Spirulina major PCC 6313: one gene and its partner. The protein of the gene in region 1 binds, or shares a complex with, the protein of each later gene. Links are inferred from orthologs where the notes say so. Each region holds a gene or a part of one and is shown on either strand. Other genes may lie near its edges.

The links.
Region 2: the proteins of rodA (region 1) and mrdA are in contact, whole or in part, in a crystal structure (PDB 6PL5), measured with the Thermus thermophilus proteins. The link is inferred for Spirulina major PCC 6313 from one-to-one orthologs. Residues at the interface, in WP_223903423.1 of Thermus thermophilus: Phe161, Val165, Phe168, Val169, Leu172, Pro198, Tyr199, Glu202, Tyr211, Arg212, Asp213, Gln220, Val221, Gln223, Ser224, Ile226, Ala227, Ile228, Gly229, Ser230, Gly266, Phe267, Val270, Leu274, Tyr277, Gly278, Leu281, Phe285, Leu289, Arg297; in WP_223903432.1 of Thermus thermophilus: Arg4, Ile5, His6, Leu8, Ala9, Phe12, Ala15, Leu16, Leu19, Gly20, Arg22, Ala23, Trp24, Leu26, Gln27, Val28, Tyr31, Tyr34, Leu36, Leu43, Thr45, Asp47, Lys156, Gln157, Gly158, Ser160, Val184, Leu201, Glu202.

Annotation. Positions count from the first base shown.
Region 1 is NZ_KV878783.1:1,446,545-1,451,619, forward strand. The notes cover bases 1,350-4,210. They hold rodA (rod shape-determining protein RodA), read right to left. Parts: upstream 3,480-4,210; coding sequence 2,220-3,479; downstream 1,350-2,219. Other genes in these bases: SPI6313_RS06185 (HAS-barrel domain-containing protein), read right to left, coding at 1,350-1,756; SPI6313_RS06190 (NAD(P)H dehydrogenase subunit NdhS), read right to left, coding at 1,889-2,080; SPI6313_RS06200 (Mrp/NBP35 family ATP-binding protein), read right to left, coding at 3,525-4,210. Outside these bases: SPI6313_RS06175 (HEAT repeat domain-containing protein), read right to left, coding at 1-409; SPI6313_RS06180 (methyltransferase domain-containing protein), read right to left, coding at 449-1,072; more of SPI6313_RS06185, read right to left, coding at 1,106-1,349; more of SPI6313_RS06200, read right to left, coding at 4,211-4,592; SPI6313_RS06205 (SRPBCC family protein), read right to left, coding at 4,687-5,075. UniProt on the Escherichia coli protein: Peptidoglycan polymerase that is essential for cell wall elongation. Also required for the maintenance of the rod cell shape. Functions probably in conjunction with the penicillin-binding protein 2 (mrdA).
Region 2 is NZ_KV878783.1:3,973,830-3,977,932, forward strand. Bases 1-2,996 are described here. They hold mrdA (penicillin-binding protein 2), read right to left. Parts: upstream 2,398-2,996; coding sequence 604-2,397; downstream 1-603. Other genes in these bases: SPI6313_RS17580 (ABC transporter permease), read right to left, coding at 1-594; SPI6313_RS23070 (hypothetical protein), read right to left, coding at 2,703-2,900; SPI6313_RS17590 (site-2 protease family protein), read right to left, coding at 2,904-2,996. In the rest of the region: more of SPI6313_RS17590, read right to left, coding at 2,997-4,076. UniProt on the Escherichia coli protein: Catalyzes cross-linking of the peptidoglycan cell wall. Responsible for the determination of the rod shape of the cell. Is probably required for lateral peptidoglycan synthesis and maintenance of the correct diameter during lateral and centripetal growth.

The DNA.
Region 1 (5,075 bases):
TGAGGAGTACAGATTTCGCCCGCACGTCTTTTAAATTTCCCAAGGACACCGCCGCACTAAACCGCACAAGCCATTGGGTATCTTCGTAAAAAGCCCGCACCAAGGGTTCAAAGGCCCGTTGATCTTCGAGATAGCCCAAGGCTCCGGCCGCGTCCGCCCGAATACCGTAATCTGGATCGGTTTCTAAAAGGCGCACCAAAATAGGGAAGGATTCTTCTGTAGATTTGATGCCGAGGGCAAACACCGCCATGGAGCGGATTTGTAGGACTTCATCGTTGAGCACTTTTTTGATTAACGGCAGGGCTTCCAAGGCGGAAACGTGGCGTAAGGATGCGAGGGCGACCATGCGATCGCGGGAATTGGGGCTGTCGAGGTTGACCTCGATTTGGCTTAAATTCAGGGGAGCCATGACAATTCTGAAAAAACAGTTAACTTATCGTAACAATTTTCAGATTACGGTCGGAGTGAAGCGGGCCTGGCCTTGGCCCCAATGTTCTTCCCCGTGACGCTTGGGTAAGGATGCGGTGAGGGGGACGAGGTGGAAGGGGTGAAAGTGGTGATGGAAGTGGGCGTGGAGTTGCTCCGGGGTCGAACCAAAAGGCGGGCCACCGGGGCGGTGGTGGGTGAAGAAAATGGCCAGCAGTTCGCCTTGGGGTTTGAGGATGTGGTGGACGAGTTGGACGTAGCGATCGCGCTGACTCGGATCGATGGCGCAAAAACAGGTGTGTTCTACCACGTAATCAAACTGAGCCGGGGATTCAGCCGCGAGATCAAAAATATTGCGGTTGAGAAATTGCGCGGCAACACCCGCTGTTGCCGCGTTGCGTTCAGCCTGGGCAATGGCAGCGGGGGCGAAGTCAAACCCGATCACCGTTGCGCCTGCTTGGGCAAAGGCGATCGCATCATGGCCCGCCCCGCAACCGAGCACCGCCACCCGTTTCCCCGCCACTGCGGTTCCATGGCAGTCCAACCAGGCTACAAACCCCGGCGCAGCCTGCCCCAAGTCCCACGGCGGCACTCCTTGTTGATAGCGCGTTTCCCAAAACCCTGGTGTCTGGATAGAGTCGTTCATGTCTTCCTTGGCTCCGATGTGCAACACCCCACCTCAGGCATGCACCTGACTGAGTACGTAGCGCAAACTATCGTAATCATCCTTTAATAAAATTCCCAGCGTGCGCCCGGCTTTGATCAACCAGTTGCGATCGCCCTGCCGCAACTGAAACGCCGCCCGCAACGTGGCCGCAATTAAGCTTTCCACCGGCACATGGCTCACCTGCAACAGAGTCCGCAGAAAATCCATCTCTTCCGTAAACCGCTTCACCTCGTCGGGTTCACAGCGATAGACGGCTTGGTGAATTTGGGGCGGGCGGGGGGGTAGGTATTGAAACACTTGGGGCGATCGCCCCGGCCCCGGCACTAAAAATCCCACAATCGCAACGCGAAATTCCGTCTTCAACATCGCAAAAATTTGCGGCTGCTCTTCGCGCAACTCTTCGAGGGACATCCCCAACGCCCGCGCCCGATGCACCGAATCAATCGGGGTTGTGGTGGCGTAGGTGATCACGCCTAAAACGGTATTGCCGGACTCCTCATCCAATGCCTTCACCCAACTGCCAAAGGGGGGCATGACGGGAAATTTCAACTCCTCCGGCTCCAAACATTGCGCCAAGAAATCTGTTGTTGCCGTTTCAATCACTTCCGCAATATGGTTGGGGCGGGGGCGATCGGTGGAAAATTGGGGTAAGGGTAAGCGCATCGGCAGGGGCGGGGCTGAAGGATGAGAAACGCATCAAAAATAGCCCTCTGGCCTTGTTCCAGGATTCGGAATTGAGCGGATTGACCCAACGCGCAACGGGTCAGCATCGCACCGAGACCAGAGGTGAATCGTTTATTTTTTCTTGCCTTTGCTGAGATCCACGGTTTCGAGTTCAGCCAGCTTGAAGGTGACCAACTTATCCCAGTTGCCCCCTTCAAACAACACGGCAACATTGCCGTCGCTAATGCGTTGCACCAATCCTTCAAACTCATAATAGGTGTCATTAGGATTTTTGACGCGAACTGTTGCACCAGGTAAAATCATGAGTATTTTCCTTTGATTCAAAATCACAGAATTACGAGTGAGACTGCTCTGAAACAGACTGCCCGCCCCTATCTTGCCATATTCCTTTGATCCGACGGGATCGGGATGATGGATCTAGGGGCTAAGGTGGGGGCGATCGCTAACGGAAATGCATCCGAGGTCGATGGTTTGCCACCGATTCCACCAGGCCCAAGGCGAGGAAATTCGTCAGCAAGGCCGACCGTCCGTAGCTAATCCAGGGCAGCGGCAACCCGGTAATCGGCGACACCCCCACCGTCATGCCAATATTCACAAACACCTGAAACGCAATCATTGACAGCACGCCCACCGCTAACAGAGAACCAAAGTTATCCTTGGCATTTTGGGCAATGACGATCAGCCGCAGGCAGATTAACCAAAAGGCAAAAATGACAATGATTGAGCCGATGAACCCCAGTTCTTCCCCCACAGCGGAAAAAATGAAGTCGGTATGTTGTTCGGGGATGAAGTCTAGTTGGGTTTGGGTTCCGTTGAAGAGTCCTTCGCCCCAGAGTTCCCCGGCCCCGATGGCGATGCGGGATTGAATGAGGTGATAGCCTCCACCGAGGGGGTCTTTTTCCGGGTTGAGAAAGAGGATAAGGCGGTCTTTTTGGTAATCCTTGAGCAGTCCCCAAAAGACTTGGCCGAGGACGGCGGCCGCCCAGTTAATCGCAACGACGATGGGGGTGCTGATTTGCCGGAGGGGGAGGGTAAACCAAGCGATCGCACAGACCAACACCGTCCAAATTCCACAGGCGGGCAACGAGATCCCGTACAACACCGCCGCCACCATCGGCGAGACCAACAGGAGCAGCCAAGCGGGTTTAACGTTCGCCCAATAGAGCATGCCCAGGGTAATCGCCCCAAAGACTAATGCTGTCCCCAAATCCGGCTGCACAAAAATCAAAATCCAGGGAACCATCGTGATCGCTAAAACCCGAAAGACAGAATCAAGGGTTGTGGCAGGGCGATCGTGAAGCAGGGCCGCCAAGGTGATAATCAACCCCACTTTGGCAAATTCGGAAGGTTGGACATTAAACCCACCGATGGTGAGCCAACTTTGCGCCCCATTCGCCGTATGACCCGCCAACATCACCACCACGAGGGTGACATTCATTAGGGCATAGATCGGCCAGTGCCATTGCAGTAAAAATTCATACTGAAACTGAGAGATTGCGAGGGTAATTACCAGGCCGATTAACCCCACGAGCCAATGTTGCCACCAGTCGGTAATGCCTTGGCGCAGTTCGATACTGTGGATCATCACCCCCCCAAAGATGGTGAGGCCGACCACGAGGGCGAGGAGGAAAAAGTCCAGGTTTTGCCAACCGAGCCACCATTGTCGCCATTGAGATTTTTCGTTATGGGATCGCTGCAACATAGGACGCTAGTAGATAAAGAGTGGTCGTCGTTCAACGGGTCAGGGCTACGTTAGGGCCGCAACGGATACTCGCGCGGCGATGCTTTGGGCAATTTTGGTCAGGGCTTGGGCGGAGGCGGATTCGGGCTGAGCGACGACGATGGGAATGCCGCGATCGCCCCCTTCTCGCACCGGAATTTCCAACGGAACCCCACCAATCAGAGGCACACCCAATTCAGCGGCGGTATTCGCCCCACCCCCCGATCCAAACAGGTCATACCGCTTTTCCGGACAATCCGGCGGAATGAAATAACTCATATTTTCCACAATACCCAAGACATTCACCCCCAATTGTTCAAACATTTTTAAGCCCCGGCGAGCGTCCACCAAGGAAACCGTTTGGGGCGTGGTGACAATCACCACCCCAGCCATGGGGACGGCCTGGGCCATGGTTAATTGAGCATCACCGGTGCCGGGGGGCAAATCGACAACGAGATAATCTAGGTTCCCCCAATTCACCTGATAGAGGAATTGGCGAATGATGCCGTTGAGCATTGGCCCCCGCCAAATCACGGGCTGGTCTGGGTCAATGAGGAAGCCCATGGACACCATTTTGAGGCCATGATTCACCGCCGGTTGCAGAATATCTTGACCCTGGGCATCTTTTTGGACATCGACTTTCGCATCGGTCAAGCCCAGCATGGTGGGGGCGTTGGGCCCGTAGATATCCGCATCAAGGAGACCAACGGCAGCCCCACTTTGGGCGAGGGCAACGGCAATATTGACGGCGACGGTGCTTTTGCCCACGCCACCTTTGCCGCTCGAAACGGCGATGATATTTTTCACACCGGCGATGCCCTGTTGATCCGGCAGGGATTTTTGTTGGGGAGTTTCGGCAGTGACTTCGACTTCAACGGCCTCAACGCCCGGTAGTTGACGGACGGCTTTTTGGCAGTCTTCGACAATGAATTCCCGGAGGGGACAGGCGGGGGTGGTGAGCACGAGGGTAAAGCGGACGGTTCCCCCGGCAATCTGCACATTCCGGATCATGTTGAGTTCGACTAAGCTCTTTTGTAGCTCTGGGTCTTGGACAGGACGCAAAACGTTTAAAACAGCCGTTGAGTCTAGAGTCATTAGTTTGTGAAGGTTTGTAATTTTATTGTTTATCCTACCGTTTTCGGGGACGGGGCGGCGATTTCTGCGATCGCGTCTCCCCAGGCTGCCAAGGTTACAGCGGAGCCGGACGCTCCACCGCCTGGGCTAAGTTATCAGCAACCCGCGCCACATAGGGACGAATCACCCACCACAACACCGGTGAGAGCAAACCCCTCAGGGTGACAGAATAGGAAATATACGTGCCACACACCGATGATTCAAACTGATAGGTGACACGATTTTCCACACCAGGAATCGCTAAAAAGCGCACACTCAAGAGTTTACGCGGATCAACTTGCTCCACAAATATCCGAATCGGGATCGGGGTGAAGCGCGTCACAACTTGATAGATCAGTCCAGGTTTAGCCATTAAGCCGTTCGGGACGTTGGTGCGGGCAAGCAAGGGATTCCAAGATACATCGGCGAGGTTGATGAGTTTTTGCCAGAGGGCATCGACCGAAG
Region 2 (4,103 bases), 2.5 Mb from region 1 along the record:
GAGCAAGCAACCCGCGAGAATAGCGGGGGCGAGTTCCGGTAACAGCACTTTAAAAAAGGCTTCAAGGGGAGTCGCGCCCAGATCTAACGCGGCTTCTTCGAGATGGGGGTCAAGGGTCGTTAAACGGGAGGAGACAACGATCGCCACGTAGGACAGGCAAAACACCACATGGGCCGCCACAATCGTCCAGAGGCTGAGTTGAATCCCCAACACCGCCAGAAAAATGAGGGTAGAGACAGCGATCGCAATATCCGGCACAATCAGCGGCAAATAGGCCACCCCCCGATAGAGCGACTTGCCCCAAAAGCGATACTTCGCCAAGCCCAACGCCATCAGCGTCCCAAAAATAGCCGCGATCGCCACGGATGCGATCGCCACCATCAGGCTATTCTCCAACGCCCGCACAATCCGCCCATCCTGAAACAGCTTCCGATACCAGCGCCAAGAAAACCCCGTCCAACCCGCACTATAGGCCGACTCATTGACGCTATAGACCGCCAAAACTGCGATCGGCAAATACATATAAAAAAACATCAACGCCGCAAACAGACCCTGCCACGACACCCGCCAAGGACGCGAATCAGAACGGCTCATCACTCCCAACTACTTCCCCTTCGTTTGGAAATAGGCCTCCATCACCTTCGCCACCATCGGCCCGGCCACCTTACCACCGCCGCCGCCCGAATGCTCCGCAAAGGCCACCACCACAATCTCCGGATTCTCATAGGGCGCAAACCCACCAAACCAAGCATGGGACTCACCCGGCGGCGCTTCCGCCGTACCACTCTTCCCCGCAGCAGAGGGAACCGTCGGAATATTCAACGCATTCCCTGTCCCCGCTGTCACCACCGACCGCAAACCTTCGCGCAGCACTTGCAGCGTCGTCGGCTTCAACTCCATAGACGTAGTCGGCTTCGGCGGCTGATCCGGATCTTGGAACAAATGCGGTGTGACCCGATAGCCCCCATTCGCCGGAACCGCAAACATCACCGCCACTTGCAGCGGTGTCGCCTGGGTAAACCCTTGACCAATCGACATATTCACCGTATCCCCGGCCGTCCATTCCCAGTCAAACTGTTCCCGCTTCCAGGCATCATCGGCAATCAGCCCCGCCGTCTCCGATTTCAATTCAATCCCCGTCGGTTTACCAAACCCATAACGACGCGCCCAATCAATTAACACCGGCCCGCCCACACCCCGGCCAATCTGACCATGGAACGTATTGCTACTCCAAGCCATCGCCCGCACATAGCCCATGGGGCCAAATCCAGCCCGGTTCCATTCCCCGAACGCCGTTCCCCCGACCCGCAGATAAGCAAACGTCGGCAACACCGTATCCGGCGGATATTTTCCCGACTCCATCCCCGCCGTAGCAGTCACCACCTTAAACGTCGAAGCCGGAGGGAAACCCCGCAACGTCCGATTCACGAAGGGATTTCCTTCCCCTTGGAGTTCGGCCCATTGTTCTTCTGTGATCCGCCCGGAGAAAATATTAGGGTCAAAGGTGGGATAACTGGCCATGGCCAAAACGGCCCCATCTTGTGGGTCTATCGCCACGATCGCACCCTTACGCTTACCCAGAGCCGCCTCCGCCGCCCTTTGCAAATCAAGGTCAAGGGTGAGTTGAACATCACGGCCTGCTTTCGCCGGTTTTTGTCCCAAAATTTGAACGGCCTGCCCCGATCCATCTACTTCCACCTGTTGGCCGCCCCATTCCCCCCGTAGTTCATCTTCGAGGGCTTCTTCCACACCCATTTGCCCCACAATATCCCCTAACCGATAGCCACGGGGTGCTCGTTCTTTCAGCTCTTCGGCATTGAGTTCGCCAGTATAGCCCAAGACGTGGGAAGCTAACTTTTGATTGGGATAGTCCCGAACATGCTCAATATCTACATCAACCCCTTGGAGATCACCGCTATATTCTTGAATCGCTGTAATTTGCTCAGGGGTCAGGTCTCGACCGACCCGAATTCGGGTGGGAGAGTTGTAGCCCGCCGCTTCAACGGGATCACGAATTTCAGCTTCCGGGAGGTTTAAGATTTGGGACAACCGCTGCACGGTGAGATCCCAGGTTTCGTATTTTTGGGCCAGCGGCCAGATGTAGGCCGAATGGGTGAGGCGGCTACTGGCTAAAATTCGGCCTTTGCGATCAAAAATTGTGCCGCGAACGGGTTGACGGGGCACAACGCGAATGCGGTTATTTTCGGCAAGTTCTTTGTTGCGTTCGCCTTCTACCAGTTGGAGGTATGCCAGCCGCGAACCAATACCGCCGAGCAACGTCAGGCTGATCAGGAGCATGATGAAAACCGATTGGTAGCTCAGACCGACGGTTCTGGGGGTTTGTTTTCGTCCAACTTTAGACGTGGGTTGTAGCGCAGTGGGATGAATGGCTCGCATTATTAGATTAACCGTTCAAGGGATGGATAGCGGAGAACCAATACAGAGAGGTATTGGAAATTCGTCGCCTAGAATGACACCCCGCAGATTGACCTGCCTGTGGTATAGGTTTGGGTCTAAACTGGCTTAGCTTTCGCATGATCTCGCCATGAATTGAACCTATATTAACCTCTGATTGAGTAATTTGTAGCATGGCTTGGGGTGAGATTAGTCAGAGGATGACGGCAATCGGCCGATTGCCAGGACAGGGGAGGGGGACTCATTCTGTCGGAGGGTTGATCACCCTACGATCGCTATTACGATCACTATATTTTGCCATCAGCATAAATTTGGCTCGTGATGACAATGTACGACATCCATTGGGGACAACTCTGCGCCAGGGCGTTGATCGTTCCTAGGGTTGGGGTTTCCCGCTGTTCCTGCCCAAGGCTCAGGGTTACCGAGGGAGACCGCTCACGGGTCTCGATGGGGCCAAGGTTCAGCGGGTTAGTATCCAGTGCCACGGTTTACCCTTCGGCTTCGGTAGATGCGAGGGGTTGTTCGGGGGGGAGGGTGGGCGCGTCATCGCTTTTTTCTTTGGACAGAAGGTTAATGATGGATGCTTTTTCTAGAAGTCCGAGGACGCTATTTTGCTCATCAACGACGACGAAGGTGGTGTTAGGTTGTTTTTCCAGTTGTTTAACGACGGTTAGGAGGGATTGATGGGCGGGAATTGTGAGGGGTAGGGTTTCGGTGTTGAGGAGGGTGCTGAGATCGGTTTCAGTCCAGAGGGAGGTGGGGATGGTTTTGAGGCTTTCGGGGTTGAGGGTTCCGAGTAGTTTGCCGTCGGCATTGGTGAGGATGAATTGTGAGTGTTGGGGTTGACCGATGATGTAGTTGTTGACGAATTCCCGAACGTTCATGCTCACTGGAGCGACGGGGCTGTGGGGGGCGATCGCATCCTGAGCCGTGAGGTGGTCTAACTTGTCCTGCACCTGGGCAGATTGGGCGGACATCCCGGCGTTTTGCAGTAAGAATAAGCCGATGAAGGTCGTCCACAAGCTCCCGATGGGACTAATGCCGAGGACTGCGAGAATCCCGATCACCACGGCTAACCAACCAAACACTTGACCCACACGGCTGGCATAGAGCAGGCCTTTGTTGGGGTTGCCGGTGATTTTCCAAATGATCGCCCGGAGGATATTCCCCCCGTCCAAGGGCAAGCCAGGGATGAGGTTAAACAGGGCTAGGACTAAATTAATGGGGGCGAGGAACGACAGGACAGCCAGCACCGGCAGGGGAAGGCCAATGTTCGCGCTGCCAATGCCGGCAAAGAGAATAAACAGGGCAATACTGACGAGGGGACCAGCGATCGCGATCGCCAACGATTGCCAAGGCTTTTCCGCATCTTTTTCGAGGAGAGCTAACCCACCAAAAATAAAGAGGGTGATCGACTTAACCGTAATCCCTTGGGACATAGCCACCAGACTATGACCCAATTCGTGGGCTAAGACAGACGCAAACAGGAGCAGCACCGTCACCAGCCCCAAGAGCAGCGAGGCAAAGCCATTAAATTGCGGTAGAGAAAGAGCAAACTCTTGCCCAAACCAGAATGTTCCCAAGGCTAAAATCAAAAACCAAGAGGGGTTGATAAAAAAGGGAATGCCAAATAACTGACCAACGCGAATATTGCCGTTCATGTATGTTCCTCGTATCCTCGGACAACT